4 regions of the Bradyrhizobium oligotrophicum S58 genome follow, and region 3 is predicted to be linked to each of the others. Evidence: predicted binding sites of a transcription regulator. Region 3 holds the regulator's gene; each other region holds the start of a gene.
What was found. Region 3 encodes LexA, which represses DNA repair genes until DNA is damaged. Its sites were predicted from a motif close to TGTTCNNNNTGTGTTCNG; they were not measured.
Positions count from the first base shown of each region.

Region 1 (4,328 bases), 3.7 Mb from region 3:
AGACCGCCATGCTCTCGCGCCAGGTGGGGGCGGGCTTGGCGGTGCCGGGATTCGCTGCGGTCGCTGTGATGTCGGGAGGAGCCTGAGGTGCGGTCATGGGAGGGTGGTACCAGATTTGGACGGTGCCACAAGCTCAGCTGTCATCGCCCGGCTCGACCGGGCGATCCAGTATTCCAGAGGCCTGTCCATCGCCTCCGGCGATCTCCGGATAAAGATCGTTCCAGTTCGGGTTGTCTTTCTCGATCAAAGAAATCTTCCAATCCCGCTGCCATTTCTTCAAGCGCTTCTCGCGATGGATCGCTTGCTCGATCTGTTCGAATGCCTCGAAGTAAACGAGCTTGGTCACACCGTAGCGTTTGGTGAAGCTCTCGGAGACCTTCGATCGGTGCTCGGCGACCCGACGGATCAGGTCGTTGGTGACTCCGATGTACAGCGTGCCGCCAATATGGCTGGCGAGGATGTACACGTAGTAGCTCCGTGCACTCATCTGACGTCTCTGGAATACTGGATCGCCCGGTCAAGCCGGGCGATGACAGTGTTGTTGGGATTGCCCCCTCCTGCAACCAAGGCAGTCCCCTCATCACTCCCCCGCCTGCATCCGCCCCGCCAGCGGAAACAAGTCCGGCGTCGCGCCTGTGCTCGGCGCAATCCGCGGCGACTCCACGGCCGCGTCCTGCTTGCTGAAATCCAGCTCCTCGATGCGGCTCGCGCGCTTTTCGATCTTGTCGGCGGAAATGAGGATCTGGCGGATGTCTTCGCCGACATCGCCGAAATGTTTCTGCAGCTTGAGCACGCGCTCGCGCAGGCGGCCGAGATCGTCGCCGAGATGGATCACCTCGTTGCGGATCTGATCGGCGGCGTCGCGGATGCGGGCGTCCTTCATGATCTGCTGCATGACCTGGATCGCCAGCATCAAGAGCGATGGCGACACCAGCACGACACGGGCGCGGTAGGCCTTCTGGATGACGTCGTCGAAGCCGTCATGAATCTCGGCGTAGACCGATTCCGAGGGCACGAACATCAGCGCGGTGTCCTGCGTCTCGCCGACGACCAGATATTTTTCGGCGATGTCGTTGACGTGGCGCAGCACGTCGGTGCGCAGCCGCTGCGCAGCGACACGCTTTTCCTCCTCGCTTGCGGCGTCATGCAGCGCGGTCACCGCCTCCAGCGGAAACTTGGCATCGATGCAAAGCGGCCGGGCGTCGGGCAGGAACACCACGCAGTCCGGCCGCTTGCCGCTGGCGAGGGTGTACTGGAACGCGTAGCTGCCTTTCGGCAGCCCGTCCTGCACGATCGCCTCCATGCGCGCCTGGCCGAAGGCGCCGCGCGACTGCTTGTTGGCGAGCACGTCGCGCAACGTGGTCACCTGCGTCGTCAGTTCGCTGAGGTCGCGATGGGCATTGTCGATGATGCCGAGCCGCTCGTGCAGCACGCGCAAGGAGTCCATGGTGTGGCGCGTGCTCTGCTCCATCGACTGGCCGACGCGGTGGGTGACGGCGTCGAGCCGTTCGTTGACGCTGCGGGCAAGATCTACCTGGCGGCCGGCGAGGAGTTGCGCCATCGCGTCGACCCGCCCCGAAGCCTCGCTCTGGATCCGCATCATGTCGCCGAATCGCTGTTCGAGCTCGTCGGCGCGCATCGCCTGCTGGGCGGCAAGCTCCACGCCGCGCCGGCCGGAGCGGGTCACCGCAAGGGCGATCATCACGAGCAACAGCAGCACCAGAACGCCAAATCCGATCAGCGCATCGCTGGCCCTGATGGGCAGATCGCCGATCATGACGACGACAGGATTGAGGGATTGGCTGGCGGTCATCGCCTCCGTCTATCCGATTCGCTGGACCTCGCGAACGAAGAGAGAACGTTTATGGTTAACGCCGGGTTAAGAAGCATGGTTAACGAAGCGTTGAAATTCTTGGTTAGCGATGTCTTAACCGCTCCCGATCACATTGACCGCCTCTGTTCCCCGGCTTAAATCGCGCCCATGTCACTACGCGAAATCATCATCCTGCCGGACAAGCAGTTGCGGCTGGTGTCCAAGCCTGTCGAGAAGGTCACGCCGGAGATCCGGCAGCTGGTCGACGACATGTTCCAGACCATGTACGACGCGCCCGGCATCGGGCTCGCGGCGATCCAGGTCGCACAACCCTTGCGCGTCATCACCATGGATCTGGCCAAGCCGGACGCGGAGGGCGGCGAGACCAAGCGCGAGCCGCGCGTCTTCATCAATCCCGAGATCATCGCCAGGTCCGACGAGTTGTCGGTGTACGAGGAAGGCTGCCTGTCGATCCCCGAATATTACGAGGAGGTCGAACGGCCGGCGCGGGTGCGCGTGCGATTCATCGATCTCGACGGCAAGCTGCGGGAAGAGGATGCCGAGGGGCTCTACGCCACCTGCATCCAGCACGAGATCGATCATCTCAACGGCGTGCTGTTCATCGACTATCTGTCGAAGCTGAAGCGCGACCGCGTGATGAAGAAGTTTACCAAGGCCGCCAAGCGCGCGGAGTAGATCCAAAACTCACCCGTCATGGCCGGGCTTGACCCGGCCATTCACGCGATAGCCTGGAACGACGCAAGACGTGGAAGCCCGCGACAAGCGCGGGCATGACGAGCGCGGGGAGGCGGACCTCGCAAGACGAGAGTGTATCGATGCCGCTTCGCCTGATTTTCATGGGCACGCCCGATTTCGCCGTGCCGACGCTGCTCGAGCTTGCCGGCCATGGTCATGAGATCGCGGCCGTCTACACGCGGGCGCCGAAGCCAGGCGGCCGCCGTGGCCTTGCCCTGCAGCCGACGCCGATCGAGACCGAGGCGCGCCGGCTCGGCATTCCCGTATTCACGCCGAAGACGCTGCGGACGGCGGAGGCGCTGGCCGAGTTTCGCGCGCATGGAGCTGATGCCGCCGTCGTGGTCGCCTATGGCATGATCTTGCCGCAGGCCATTCTCGATGCGCCCGGGCTCGGCTGCTACAACCTCCACGCTTCGCTGCTGCCGCGCTGGCGCGGCGCCGCGCCGATCAACCGTGCCATCATGGCAGGCGATGCCGAGTCCGGCGTCATGGTGATGAAGATGGATGTCGGCCTCGACACCGGCGACGTCGCGATGGCCGAGCGCCTGGGCATTACCGATGCGATGACCGCGTCCGACCTGCACGACAAACTGGCGCGGATTGGCGCCGACCTGATGGTGCGGGCAATGGCGGCGCTGGAGCGCGGCGGGCTGACGCTGACGAAGCAGGCCGAGGACGGCGTGACCTATGCGGCCAAGATCGAGAAGGCGGAGGCGCGGATCGACTGGGCCAGGCCGGCCCACGCTGTGCTGCGGCACATCCATGGCCTGTCGCCGTTTCCCGGCGCCTGGAGTGAGGTCGCGCTGGACGGTGAGGCGGTGCGGCTGAAGATCCTGCGCTGCCAGCAGGTGACCGGCGCCGGTGAGCCCGGTACCGTGTTGGACGAACAGCTCACCATTGCCTGCGGCGACGGCGCCATTCGCATCGTCGAGCTGCAGCGCGCCGGCAAGGCGCCAATGAAGGCCGGCGATTTTCTGCGCGGGACCCGCGTTGCGCCGGGCCTGCGCTTCGGCTGACGTCCTCAACCCGTCATGCGCGGGCTTGACCGGCGCATCCATCTCGCGAACAACCTTCGTTCTTGGATGGGTTGCCGGGTCGAGCCCGGCAATGACGGCCAAACGCGATCGAGGCGATGCCCCGCTACAAGCTTACCATCGAATATGACGGCGCGCCGTTCTGCGGCTGGCAGCTGCAGGCGACTCTGCCGTCGGTGCAGGGGGCGCTGGAAGCGGCAGTGCAGGCGACCTGCGGCGTGCCGACTCGCGTGCACGGCTCGGGGCGCACCGATGCCGGCGTTCACGCCACCGGCCAGGTCGCGCATTGCGACATCGAGAAGGAATTCCGGCCCGACAAATTGCGCGACGCGCTCAACGCCCATCTGCGGCCGAATCCGGTCGCCGTGCTCGCCGCCGAGATCGTGCCCGAGACGTTCGAGGCGCGGTTCTCCGCCCGCAAACGCCACTATCGCTATCGCATCGTCAACCGCCGCCCCAATCTTGCGCTCGAGGTCGGCCGCGTCTGGCGCGTGCCACAACGGCTCGATTCCGACGCGATGCACGCGGCCGCCCAGCGGCTGATCGGGAAGCATGATTTCACGACCTTCCGCGACACGGAATGCCAGGCGAAGTCGCCGGAGAAGACGCTTGATCAGCTCGACGTCGTCAGGGACGGCGACGGGGTGACGATCCTCACTTCGGCGCGCTCCTACCTGCACAGCCAGGTGCGCTCGATGGTCGGGTCGCTGGTGTGGGTCGGGCAG
Region 1 covers NC_020453.1:7,747,295-7,751,622, reverse strand. Annotated here, with positions in the region: gene S58_RS33585 (AmpG family muropeptide MFS transporter) at 1-97, opposite strand, end outside; gene S58_RS33580 (GIY-YIG nuclease family protein) at 134-487, opposite strand; gene S58_RS33575 (DNA recombination protein RmuC) at 581-1,813, opposite strand; gene def (peptide deformylase) at 1,982-2,509, shown strand; gene fmt (methionyl-tRNA formyltransferase) at 2,650-3,585, shown strand; gene truA (tRNA pseudouridine(38-40) synthase TruA) at 3,702-4,328, shown strand, end outside.
Region 1: a site for LexA is predicted at 1,844-1,861, ahead of S58_RS33575 (DNA recombination protein RmuC). Genes of this name have one in related genera too.

Region 2 (4,328 bases), 3.0 Mb from region 3:
CAAGCCGGCGGGGCCGCCGGCAGCTTCCCGACCAACGGCTTCCAGACCAACGGATGAATTGACGTCGATGCGCCCGCTGCGACCGACCGCTCGGATGCGGCCGTGGTCGAGCGGGCCTAGTCTACGACGACAGCACCAGGTTCACGGCCTTCGGGCCCTTGCCCTTCTTGTCCGGCTCGACCTCGAAACTGATACGCTGTCCTTCGGTCAGATCCTTCAGGCCCGCGCGCTCCACCGCCGTGATGTGCACGAACACATCGCGTCCACCGTCGTCCGGCTTGATGAAGCCGTAGCCGCGCTCACCATTGAAGAACTTGACTGTCCCAGTCATGGCCATCGGGAAACTCCTCCCCCGCAATGCTTCCTCCACTGCGCGCTTTGCGCAGCGTCCGACCGGACATCACTTTGATCGGAAAGCGTTGGCCACCTTAACGCCCAGCGCTCGCCACGCCGGATCGTCGGATCTTGTTAGGCCTTGATCACCCCGCCGCAACCATTCGCGGAAGCGGAACGTAAAGCCAGTCTTACAATCAACCACTGTAATACGGTTCCGCGGCGATTGCCTATGGCTTTTCGACCAGCGCCCGCTTCAAGCTTTGGGGATGTCCAGCCTGAAGCGTGCGGGGCCGCCCTGGCCGAGCGGCCGTTGCAACTCCTGCAGGATCAGCTTGAGCTCATCATGCAAAGTCCAGGGCGGGTTGACGACGAGCAGCCCGGTCGAGGTCAGCACCTCGCCTTCGATCTGCGGGGCCACGCTGAACTCGATCCGCAGCACCTTGCCGGGCGGCTTGGCCGCAGCTGCGAAATGCGCGACGCGGTCCGCGAGCTGCTCGGTGGCGCGCCGGCTCTTGACCGGATACCACAGCACGTAGATACCGGTCGTCCACTTCGCGAAGGCCGCAGCGAAGCGGTCGGCGAGGCGCTCGAACTCATCCTTCGCCTCGAACGCCGGATCGATCAGCACCACGCCGCGGCGCTCGTTCGGCGGCACGAAGGCGGGCAGGGCAATCCAGCCGTCGAGATCGACGACGCGGGCCTGCGTATCGCGGCGCAGCGAATCGATCAGCTGCTTGCGCGGACCGGGCGCCAGCTCGCACAGGGTCATGCGGTCCTGCGGCCGCAGCAGTGCGCGGGCGATCAGCGGCGAGCCGGGATAGGCGACGAGCTCGGCGGTCGGATTGAACGATCGGACGATGTCGAGATAGGGCGCGACCAGCGCATAGGCCTGATCCGACAGCCGCGCCTGCAGAAGCCGCGCGATGCCGGTCAGGAACTCGCCGCTGCGCGTCGCCTCGTCGCCGGTGAGATCATAGAGACCGGCGCCGGCATGGGTGTCGATCACCCGGAACGCCGCCGGCTTGTCCTGGAGGTAGACCAGGATGCGCGTCAGCACGATGTGTTTGATGACGTCGGCGAAGCCGCCGGCGTGAAAGGCGTGTCGGTAGTTCATGCGATTGGGGTTACGCCGTTCCGCGTGAAAAGGGTACCCCGTCGTTGAGGCCACGCCCGCCGCCGCGGCGGAGGACGCTACGCGGCGGCCGCTTGGCGAAGGCGGGCTATCCGCCGCGCATCGGCGGCATGTTGACCTCGTCGCGCCGGCAGGCCTGGCGGTCGACCTCGTCGCAGTTGCGGAATTCGAGGTCCTTGGTCAGGCAGATCCTGATCTCGCTGAGCCGCGTGCGGTTGCAGGTCACGGCGATGGCCGATGTCGTGAGCTTGGGATTGACCTTGATGAAGGCGTCCTCGATGGCGGCTGGGGACACCGTCTTCGCCTCCGTCAGGTCGAGGAATTCCTGCGGGATCTTGATCGCGGCGCGGGCCTTGCGGATGGTCTCGAAATAGCTCTTCGCCGACAGGCCGGCGCAGGTGCCGTGCTTGTCCCACTCGTTGTAGATCAGGCCCGGCGCCGGCATCAAATCGAGCATGGAGGTCATGATGTTGCGCGGCAGGCGTGGCGAAGGCTGCTCGCAATATTCCGGATAGCCGGCCTCGTATTGCGGCCACAGCCCGTGCACGACGAAGGAGTAGGGCCGTCCGCTGCATTGCTGCGAGCGGCTGCCGCGGCCGCCGCGCTCTTCGGCCTCGGCACAAAAGGACGGCGACCAGGACAGCGACAGCACGTAGAAGTCGAACGCGCCCGGCGCGTTCTGGCGGCGGTCCTGGGCCGCCACTGGCGCAGCGGCGAGAGCGCCGAGCAGCAGCGCGAAACAGGCGATCGTTGTGGCGAGGCGGGCGGGGCGGCGCAGGCAATCGAACATGGCGAACTCCCTGGACTATTCCAGGAACTTACCAATGCCTTGGAACATTACAAGAACAAAAACGGCTGCCGAGCGGCAGCCGTTCCAGCGCATAGTCGTTGCCGTGATCAGGGCTTGGCGGCGCGGCAGGCCGGGTTGAACGCCCAGTTGCGGTCGAGGCCGACGACGCAGAACTCGACGCCCTGGTCGTAACCGGCGAAGCCGCCATCCTCGATGATCGAATAATTCAGCGTCCGCACCTTGCCGTCGCTGACCATCACGCTGCCGGTGCAGAACCGGCGCGGGATGTTGTCGGACTGCCAGGACCGGAAGGCGATCTCGCGGACGTTGGCGACGCCGGTGATCGTCAGCGAGGAATTCCAGAAGGTGCTTTCCTTGTCCTGGAAGCGCGAGACGATGGTCGGGATTGCCGCCTCGCAGGGGGCGACCCGGCCTTCATATTTGGGGCCGGAGAGCCAGAAGTTCATCTCGAGCGGGTTGGCGGCGTGGGCCGGCGCGGTCGCGATCATGGCCGCGAGCAGCGCGCCGCCGGCAGCGCCGGTCGTCTTGGCGCCGATCGTCTTGAAAGGTGTGCTGAAGTCACGCATGGGCCGTCCGCAAGGCTGATCCGGGAGCGTGGACCGTGCCGCGGCGGCCACAGGAGGTCAAGTGCAACGCGGCAACACTCCACGATTAGTCCTGTTAACGCGAGGCCGGTGTTCTTTTCTTGGCCGGACAGGACCTTTAGGATGGCACACCAGCGCGAAGGAGAATGCAATGCGGATGCTAAAGGTCGGGACCGCGAACGCCCGAGTCGTCAAGGCTGCCGGCCTGTTGGCCGCTGTGGCGGTGCTCGCCGCGGCGCCGGCATCGGCCGACACGGTGCCGGCCTTCAGGGGCAACGACACCGGCGGCATCATCGCCTACCCGCTGGCCCAGACCACGGATGCGCGCCAGGTCGCGGTCGATCACTGCGCCTCCTATGGCAAGGTCGCCAAATTCCTGGCGGTCGACGCCCGCTATGGCGGCTACGTGTCGTTCGCCTGCCGCTGGGTGCCATATGGCTCGGCGCAGCGGCCGCTGCGGACGCTCTACTAACGCCATGATTCGGCGTCATCGGTCCGCCGATCGACATCAAGCCGGAACACGATCATGACACGCCATCGCCTCGCTCTCGGACTGCTCTGTTTCGGCGTGCTCGGCGGGGCGGCTGGCACCGCCGTTGCGCTCGATTTGCCGGTGCGCAAGCCCGGCCTGTGGGAATTGAAGATGATCAGGTCCGGTGGCCAGCTGCCGGAAATGACCATGCAGCATTGCACCGACGAGACCACCGACAAGGACATGAACAACATGGCCTCGCCGATGGCGCAGCAGGCCTGCTCGAAGCAGGACATCCAGAAGACCGCGGCCGGCTATGTCAGCGATTCCGTCTGCAGCTTCGGCGGCATGAACACGACCTCGCATGCCGAGATCACCGGTGATTTCAACTCGGCCTATACGGTCAAGACCAGCTCGCACATCCAGGGCGGCACGACCGGCCCCGCCGGCAAGGACACGGCGATGACGATCGAGGCCAAGTGGCTCGGGGCCTGCAAACCCGACCAGAAACCCGGCGACATCGTGATGCCCGGCGGCATGAAGATGAACGTCAAGGACATGAACAAGCTGAAGGCCCTGATCCCGGGCGTGAAGCAGTAGGCGTGCGCTCGTTGCGCGTGGCGAGCGCAGAGACGTGGGTTGGCGCTCATCCGCGGACGCGAAGTACGATCTTCCCGATGTGTCGGCTCGTCTCCATGCGTTCGTGCGCATCGGCTGCCTCGGACAGGCGATAGGTCCTGTCGATGTGCGGCCGAATGGCCGTTCCGAGAAGGGGTGAGATGCGTTGCCTCAGGTCGGTTGCGATGCGCCGCTTGAGATCGAGCGGCGTCGACCGCAGGAATGCGCCGGTGATGCTGGCCCGGCGCGCCATCAGGCTGCGCAGTGGCACTCCGAGGTCTTTCCCGCCTCCAGCCGACAGCAGGGCGATCCGTCCGCCCATCGCGAGCGCAGCAAGGTCCTGCGCGATGTGAGCGCCTGCGGAGGTGTCGAGGA
Region 2 covers NC_020453.1:7,026,975-7,031,302, reverse strand. Annotated here, with positions in the region: gene S58_RS30495 (cold-shock protein) at 122-337, opposite strand; gene S58_RS30490 (23S rRNA (adenine(2030)-N(6))-methyltransferase RlmJ) at 590-1,450, opposite strand; gene S58_RS30485 (ribonuclease T2 family protein) at 1,557-2,258, opposite strand; gene S58_RS30480 (hypothetical protein) at 2,366-2,845, opposite strand; gene S58_RS30475 (hypothetical protein) at 3,015-3,335, shown strand; gene S58_RS30470 (DUF3617 domain-containing protein) at 3,390-3,935, shown strand; gene S58_RS30465 (NAD(P)H-quinone oxidoreductase) at 3,982-4,328, opposite strand, start outside.
Region 2: a site for LexA is predicted at 2,299-2,316, ahead of S58_RS30485 (ribonuclease T2 family protein). Genes of this name have one in related genera too.

Region 3 (4,328 bases):
GCTCAACGTCGTGTCGGCCTCTTCGGAATTCCTGAGCGTGCTCGCCACCGTGGCCGCCTCACCGGTGATCACGACGATCCCGACTCGGATGGCGAGGCTCTACGGGCCGCGCTTCGGGCTGACGCTCTGTCCCACCCCGTTGAAGCTGCGGCTGCCGGCGGTTTCGATGGTCTGGCCGCTGCAGCTCGATCGTGATGCGGCCTCGGTCTGGCTGCGAAACACGATCGCCGATATCCTGCACGCGACCGAGCGCGCTGCCTGTCGCGTCGCAGCCGAATAGCGAGGCGATGCGGGTCTCGCCTGGGGCCCTTGGCCGCGCGGTGCGCGTTCGATAGAACGCGACTCCTGCGAGGCGCACCCGCCTCCGTCCGAAGGAACTCCCATGGCCCTGATGCCGGTGTCCGATGCGTTATCCGCGGTTCTCGCCGGCGCCGAGCCGCTGGCCGAGGAGCTGGTGGCGCTGGACGAGGCTTTTCACCGGGTGCTGGCGCGCGACCTCGCGGCGCTGCGGACGCAGCCGCCCGAGGCGATGTCGGCGATGGATGGCTATGCCGTGCGCGCGGCCGATGCGGACAAGGCGCAGGCGCGGCTGAAGGTGATCGGCGAGGTCGCGGCAGGGCGGCCCTTCCACCGCACCGTGGGGGCCGGCGAGGCGGCGCGCATCTTCACCGGCGGCGTCGTGCCGGCGGGCGCCGATACGGTCGTCATCCAGGAGAACACGGTCGCCGACGGCAGCCACGTCGTGATGACCGAGGCAGCGATCAAGGGCCGGCATATCCGTCCCGCCGGCGTCGACTTCCACGAAGGCATGGTGCTGCTCAAGCAGGGCCGCCGGCTCAGCGACCGCGATTTGTCGCTGGCCGCGAGCATGAATCATCCGGTGCTGCCGGTGCGGCGGCGGCCGAAGGTGGCGCTGCTCGCCACCGGGGACGAGCTGGTGATGCCGGGATCGACGCCCGGGCCGGGCCAGATCGTCTATTCCAACGGCTATGCGCTGCGCGCGCTGGTGCGCAGCGAAGGCGCCACGCCGGTCGACCTCGGCATCGCCGCGGACACGCTGGAGGCCACCGTGGCCGGCATCCGCCGGGCGCGCGAGGCCCAGGCCGACATCCTCGTCACCACCGGCGGCGCCTCGGTCGGCGATCACGACCTGGTCAAGCAGGCGCTGGAGGCCGAGGGCGTCGAGATGGCGTTCTGGAAGATCGCGATGCGGCCGGGCAAGCCGATGATGCACGGCCGACTCGGCGGCGTCAGGGTGATCGGCCTGCCCGGCAATCCGGTGTCGTCCTATGTCTGCGCGATCCTGTTCCTGGTGCCGCTGATTCGGCGCCTGCTCGGCCGCGACGAAGCTCGGATGCCGCGCGAGACCGCCCTGCTCGGCCGCGAGCTCGGGCCCAACGACTCGCGCGAGGACTATCTGCGTGCCCGGCTCGATGAGCGCGCAGATGGTGCGCTGATCGCAACGCCGGTGACGCAGCAGGATTCGTCGCTGCTCGGGAATCTCGCGCTGTCGCAGGCTCTGGTGATCCGGCCGGCCTTTGCGCCGAAGGCGCCCGCCGGCAGCCCGTGTGAGATCCTGCGCCTGCCCGAGTGAGCGCCGAGCGAGCAGCTCCCCCCGGCAAAGCCCGGACCATTCATCATATTTTTAGGATTGCGGAACACACATCGAACAGATAGTGTCCGTTCATGATTTGTTTTTAGTATGTTGCGGGCGCCGCGAATTACCGATCGTCCGATTGCCCTGCGCTCCCGGAATCTCTTCACGGATTCGGAGCTCTCGGATTTGGACGACGACAAACTGGGGACCAGGACGAGATGCTGACGCGCAAACAGTACGAACTTCTGCGGTTCATCAACGAACGGCTCAAGGAAGCCGGCGTGCCGCCGTCCTTCGACGAGATGAAGGATGCGCTCGACCTGCGCTCGAAGTCCGGCATTCACCGCCTGATCACCGCGCTGGAAGAACGCGGCTTCATCCGCCGCCTGCCGAACCGGGCCCGCGCGATCGAGGTGATCAAGCTGCCCGAGCTGTCGCAGGCCGCCAACAACCGCCGCGGCTTCACGCCGTCGGTGATCGAGGGCAATCTCGGCAAGGTGCGCAGCTCGACGCCGGCGCTCGACGATGGCGAGCGCCCGGTCGCGGTGCCGGTGATGGGCCGCATCGCCGCGGGTACCCCGATCGAGGCGCTGCAGACGCGCAGCCATACGATCAGCGTGCCGGCCGACATGCTCGGCTCCGGTGATCACTACGCGCTCGAGGTGCGCGGCGATTCGATGGTCGATGCCGGCATCCTCGACGGCGACATGGCGCTGATCCAGCGCAACGAGACCGCCGACACCGGCGACATCGTGGTGGCGCTGATCGACGACGAGGAGGCGACGTTGAAGCGCTTCCGCCGCCGCGGCGCGTCGATCGCGCTGGAGCCGGCCAATACCGCCTATGAGGTGCGCATCCTGCCGCCCAACCGGGTGAAGATCCAGGGCAAGCTGGTCGGCCTCTATCGCAAGTACTGACCGCAGTGACTGAGCGCGCGCCTCACCACGGGCGTGCGCGGTATGCGGCAACGACCGAGCTGTCGTCGTTGCAGATCGGCGGTGTTTGCAGCCCTGTGCGGATTGCAGCGTAGCAGCATGTCAGCGCTGGCTTCGTCGATTTGACGCGAATGCACCTCATGATGTGCAGCGCGGCATGCTCAAACGCTTGTGATCGCGCGCAGGCACACGCGGTGCAGATCAGCGCAGAATTGCCGTGAAGCGCGCGCTAACATCACCGTCGATGTCCACTCTGATAGAGGCCTGCGCCTGTCCGGGGGGAGCGTGGGTCGGCTATCTCTCAACGAGGAGCGATCCGATGTGTGACTACAGCCTCCATGCCGTTGCGTCCCGCCCAGCCAAAGTCGGCGAGACGCTGATCTCGATGACGTTCCGCGGCACCGCGACCCGCGGCTTCGCTCTCGAAAGCGAGCCCAACGTCGCGGTCTGCATGCTGCCCGGCACCGAGCTCGCCTTCGCCGAGGACGTCCGCTACGACAGCCGCTGGCTCTGGACCCGGACGATCCGCGAGCGCGTCGCCAAGTTCAACACCATCGAGAAGCACGTCCCCGATCGCCATCACGACGCCATCGAGTTCGCCGACGGCCGCCACGTGCTGGTGACCCAGCTCTGCGAAGGCCAGCGCGTCACCGTGCTGCAATTGCCGGTGAGCAAGCAGCCAGGCGAGCGCCGCCCCGGCATGGCCGAGGAGAGTCCGACAAGCGAGACCACGCCGATACGCCGCATCAGCATCACCTGAGCGCCTGCAGGTTGGACGTCTGCGTCTCTGTCGTTGGTGAGAGACCTGTTCGTACGAGATCCGCGGTGAGAGACTTTGCGCAGGCCGACGCGAAGTCCTCGCGCTCGGACTTGGCAGTCGGACTTGGCAGTCGGACTTGGCAGTCGGACTTGGCAGTCGGACTTGGCAGTCGAATTAACTGGATGGCATCGCATCACGCGAGAACGACGTCTTGCAGGAACGACATCCCTCGGCCGGCATTGTGTGTGCCGGGGGTGTTTCTCATCGTGGTCGACAAGATCGATTGGAACAAGGCCGGCCGGCTCACCGAGCCCGGCCGCTACATGCTTGCGTTCGGATGGCTGACGGTCACGGCCGATGACGTTGCGATCTGGCAGCGATATCCCGCCGCCTCGTTCACGCTGGTCGAGGTGGCCTCGCCGTTCGATGGAGCGGATCGCAGCGAGTATCATCTCGGCACGTTCGAACTCCCCGGCGCTCAATCCTCCGCACCCTGCTCCGTCTCCGGCGGTGTCGCGTCCTGAACGCGCGACGCCGGCGGGCGCGGCGTCAGTGTCGTCTCGAAGTCGCCGGCCTCGGCAGGAGCCGGCCACCACGGGCGGTCGGTTGCGCTCGTCCGGACCGGTGTGACCGCGAAGCCCTTGCCTTGCTGCACCAACATCAAGGCGCCCTGCCGCTGCACGCGCTGGCGATCGACGACGGCGGCGGCGCAGGACGATGGCGCGGCGCGCGTGGTCACGACCAGCGTGGCGCGGGCGCAATCATCGGCCAGCGCATCGGCGCGCAGTGCCATCGCGACGAGACGGCCGTCGGCCAGCGCCAGCACGCAACCGGCCTCGTCGCAGGACACGCCGTCGCCGAGCGACGAGTCCGCCGGCAGGCGCGCGTCGGCATCCGCCGCGAGCCATTCCCGGGTGGCGAACACGTCCTTGCCGGTGCGCATCACGTGCAGCCGCCCATCGCGGCCACGCACGGCGACGGCGCGTCCGTCGCCGGAAACGAGGATGTCCGGCAGCGGCGTCGCGACCGCCCACAT
Region 3 covers NC_020453.1:4,010,362-4,014,689, reverse strand. Annotated here, with positions in the region: gene S58_RS17190 (LysR family transcriptional regulator) at 1-280, shown strand, start outside; gene S58_RS17185 (molybdopterin molybdotransferase MoeA) at 383-1,594, shown strand; gene lexA (transcriptional repressor LexA) at 1,816-2,514, shown strand; gene S58_RS17175 (hypothetical protein) at 2,852-3,292, shown strand; gene S58_RS17170 (hypothetical protein) at 3,559-3,816, shown strand; partial or broken gene S58_RS17165 (ComEC/Rec2 family competence protein) at 3,771-4,328, opposite strand, start outside.

Region 4 (4,328 bases), 3.9 Mb from region 3:
GACTCAGCGGCGACCACCACGACGTCTTCGCTCGGCGCAGCCTGGGCTTCAGCAGGTTCGGCCGGAGCGGCGCCGGGAGCAGCGGCCTCGGCGGGCTTCTCGGCCGCTGTCTCAGGCGCCTTTTCAGTTGCCTTTTCAGTTGCCTTGGGCGGCAGCGGCGGCCGCTTCTCCATGCGATAGCCGAGCGCGCGCAGGATCGAGGCGAAATCCTCCCCGGCAGAGCCGGTGAGCGAGGTCATCGCCTGCGTCACCACGAAGCCACGGCCGTCGAAAGCGCCTGCCGGCTTCTCACCCTGCGCATTTTCGCGCCAGGCCAGAGCAGGACGAATCAGGTCGGCGAGGCGTTCCAGAATATCGACGCGGACGGCGCGCTCGCCGGCCTGCTTGTAGCCGAGCACCCGGTAGGCATCGCGCGGCAGCGCCTTGTCGACGGGGAAAGACGTGCGCCCCGAGCTTGCCAGGTGCTGCGCGCCGGTCAGCGCCGACATGTCGACATTGCCCTGCTTCTCGGCCCACAGCAGCGCTGCCAGCGCCCGCCCGGCCGGCTTGAGCAGCGCCGGGACGTAGATGTGATAGGCGCCGAAACGGACACCATATTTACGCAGCACCGCGCGCGAAGGCTGGTCGAGGTCCTTCATCTCGCCGGCGATCTTGGCGCGCTCAATGACGCCGAGCGCCTCTACCAGCTGGAAGGCGATGCCGCGTGCGATGCCCGTGATGTCCTCGGCCTTGGACAATTCGAACAGCGGGCCGAGCAGCTTCTCGATATGCGTCTTCAGCCACAGATCGAGCCGCGCCTGCACCTTGTCGCGTGCCGCGCCGGTGAGCCGCTCGTCCGCAATGATCCGCAGCCGCGGATGCAGCGCGTCGTCGGCCGCGACCAGCTTGGCGACCGCGTCACCGGTCCAGCGGACGGTGCCGTCGGCTGTGAGCACGATGTGCTCGTCGGGCGCGTTGGAGAGCTTCTCGGCGCGCGTCTCGATCTCGCCGGCCAGCGCCTTCTGGGCAGCAGCCTGCAAGGCCTTGGCCTCCGAGCCGGCTTCGGCGGCGTCGGGCGCAAAGGTGAAGCCATCCAGGCGGCCGATCGCGTGCCCTTCAACGATCACTTCGCCGGTCTTGCCGATTTCCGTATTCAAAACACTGTTCTCCCGCAGGCGCCGCATCAATACACTGGTACGACGATCAACGAAACGCTCCGTGAGCCGTTCATGAAGGGCGTCTGACAATTTATTTTCGAGTTCGCGGGTAATCCCCTGCCAATGGTCGGGATCACCAAGCCAATCCGGCCGGTTGGCAACGAAAGTCCAGGTACGAATCTGTGCAATCCGCCCCGACAGCGTATCGATGTCGCCGTCGACGCGGTCGGCCTGATCAACCTGGGCAGCATACCAGGCGTCCGGAATCCGTCCCTTCTGCATCAGGAAACCGAACACGGTGGTCACCAGCTCGGAATGCGCGGCCGGCGAAAGCCTGCGATAGTCAGGGATCTGGCAGGTTTCCCATAGACGCTCGACAGCCGCAGCGCCATGCGCCATGTCGCGCACCTCGGCGTCGCGGACGGCGTGATCGAGCACGCGCAAATCTTCCGTGGTCGGCGCACGCGTCAGCGCCTCGTGCCCGGGCGCCAGTGCCAGCGACACCTGGAGGGCGCTCAGAGACGAGAAATCCAGCTTCGAGTTGCGCCATTGCAAAACCTTCACACTGTCGAAGGCGTGGCTCTGCAGCGCATTGACGAGCTCGGGCTCGAACGGCGCACAACGCCCGGTAGTGCCGAAGGTGCCGTTACGCGTTGCGCGCCCGGCGCGGCCGGCGATCTGGGCGAATTCGGACGGGGTCAGGCGCCGGAACTGATAGCCGTCATACTTTCGGTCCGAGGCAAAGGCGACGTGGTCGACATCGAGATTGAGCCCCATGCCGATGGCGTCGGTGGCGACGAGATAGTCGACATCACCGTTCTGGAACATCGCCACCTGCGCGTTGCGGGTGCGTGGCGACAGCGAGCCGAGCACGACAGCGGCGCCGCCATGCTGGCGGCGGATCAGCTCGGCGATCGCATAGACTTCGTCGGCGGAGAACGCGACGATCGCGGTCCGGCGCGGCTGCCGCGTGATCTTGCGATCGCCGGCGAATTCGAGCTGCGACAATCGCGGCCGCGTCACCATCGAGGCGCCCGGCAACAGCCGCTCGATCATGGGCCGCATCGTCGCTGCACCTAACAGCAGCGTCTCGTCGCGGCCACGACGGTTGAGGATGCGATCGGTGAAGACGTGGCCGCGCTCGAGATCGGAGGCGATCTGGATCTCGTCGACGGCGAGGAACGACACGTCGAGATCCCTCGGCATAGCCTCGACGGTCGACACCCAATAACGCGGGTTCTTCGGCTTGATCTTCTCTTCGCCGGTGATCAGCGCCACGGCCTCGCTGCCGACCCGATCGGCGATCTTGTTGTAGACCTCGCGCGCGAGCAGCCGCAGCGGCAGGCCGATGATGCCGGAGGAATGCGCGAGCATGCGCTCGATCGCCAGATGCGTCTTGCCGGTGTTGGTCGGGCCGAGCACGGCAGTGACGCCGTTTCCAGCAACGCGATCGGGCGTACGCTCGAAAGGCGAGGCAGCCGAAGAAGACGAAAAAGCCATTCGTTAAATTTGGGTCTCGAAGCCGGCGTTGCAGGCGCGCGGGTCAGGCGCGATGGATGCTGGATTTGTCGTGTTTCTGAGAGGCTGCGATCCTCACCCCTGTCTCACATTGCTACGCATATAGGGACGCAGCTTAAGCTTCGGAACGCCTTGGGAACGAATCGCGAAGGAATCGCTGACTCCTGCGGCTTTCCGGCTTCGTTCACCGCAACATCTCGCGCCCTGCGTTTGGTACTCCACTAGATCAAGCTTTTTGCTGATCCACAAGCAACGCTTTCGCCATGGAACCGACACACCTTTCCCTGAGGTCCGAGTCGAATCAGAATCAGGGAAGAGTCAAACGGATTCGTGAGAGCACGGACGGCATAGCAGCGCGTGCCGTGACACCAACATTTCGGACCGCGGGGCGCGAATCCGGGACGACGAGCATGGGACACACAGGAAAGCGGTCGTGCGCACCGCTACTGCGTCTTGGCGACGTGCGGCATGGCCTGGGTGATGAACGACGTCGCCTCCAGCGTTGCGGTTCCCAGCGGCGTCGGAATCACCATCTTGAACGGCACCAGCACGCGGGTGCCCGCGATCGGCACGAAGAAGATCTCCATGTTGCGGGCCTGGGCCAGATATTTCACGACCGGCCGGTCAGGGATGTAGCCCGCAACGGGGGTGAAGTAGATCGCGCAGACCAGCGCCGGGCCGCGATACCCCTTATCCGCCTTCACGTTCTCCATGCGCTTGTAGTCGAGCTTGAGCTCGTAGCGCATGCGGCCGTCGAACACCGGCGCCGCGCCATGACACGATTCCGGCGCTAGCAACTCGCCATTCCCGGGCACCCGCACCAGCGACGCGGTCATCGGATCGAGCACGCCACGCTTGTGCGCGTCTGTTACCGGAATACGGTCGGGATCGACCGGCGGCGCGGGCTCGATGGCAAAATCCTTCACATTGCCATTCTGCAGATTGATGCGAATCTGCTCGGATTTCTTTCCCGTGCTGGTCGAGGCCTGATAGCTCTGGCCGACCAGAGCGCCGTTGACGACGCGCCCCTGCACCGAGCCGGTGCCCGACCCTTGCGAGAAGCTCTTGAGCAGCCCGGCGGTGCCGCCTTGCGCGGAGGCGCCATACTGATCGTCGCCAATCTCGATGGCCCAGGTGCCTTTGCCTACGGGAATACCGGCTAGCGACGCCGTGTATTGCGCATCGAGCCGGGCCTGCGCCTGGGCGTTCTGCGCCAGCAGCAGCAGGCATAGGGCGGAACCGGCCGCGACCAGGCGGCAGAAGCGAAATAAGGGAGCCGAAATGATGGTCACGTGAGGGATGATCCTGCCGATCCGCCTGCCTGAGCACCGGGCCAATCCGGCGCACCGTCCTTGCTACTTAAGCCAAAAACGCCTTCGAACAACGCGAACCGTCCCACAATGGCGGATTGTCCAGCGCTTTGCGCCCGGATAGCCCCTCGGACCGCCGCCTGCGGTCCCGCCGGGCCGCGTGAACCTGTCCGGCCCCGGTCGGCTCCGCAGACTACCGCCGGACATTGTTCATCCCACCCGAATACGCCCAATATATGGTCGTGCGCCCCGGCTATATCCTTGATTGTACGCCAGCTTTCCGGTTAACCGGCGGCGTCGCGGCGGAACGCCGCGGCAAACGGAACGCGGCCCGGACGCCCCCTCCCCTCGGCATCAGGTAGAT
Region 4 covers NC_020453.1:7,946,739-7,951,066, forward strand. Annotated here, with positions in the region: gene S58_RS34335 (helicase-related protein) at 1-2,636, opposite strand, end outside; gene S58_RS34340 (DUF3108 domain-containing protein) at 3,098-3,946, opposite strand.
Region 4: a site for LexA is predicted at 2,778-2,795, ahead of S58_RS34335 (helicase-related protein). Genes of this name have one in related genera too.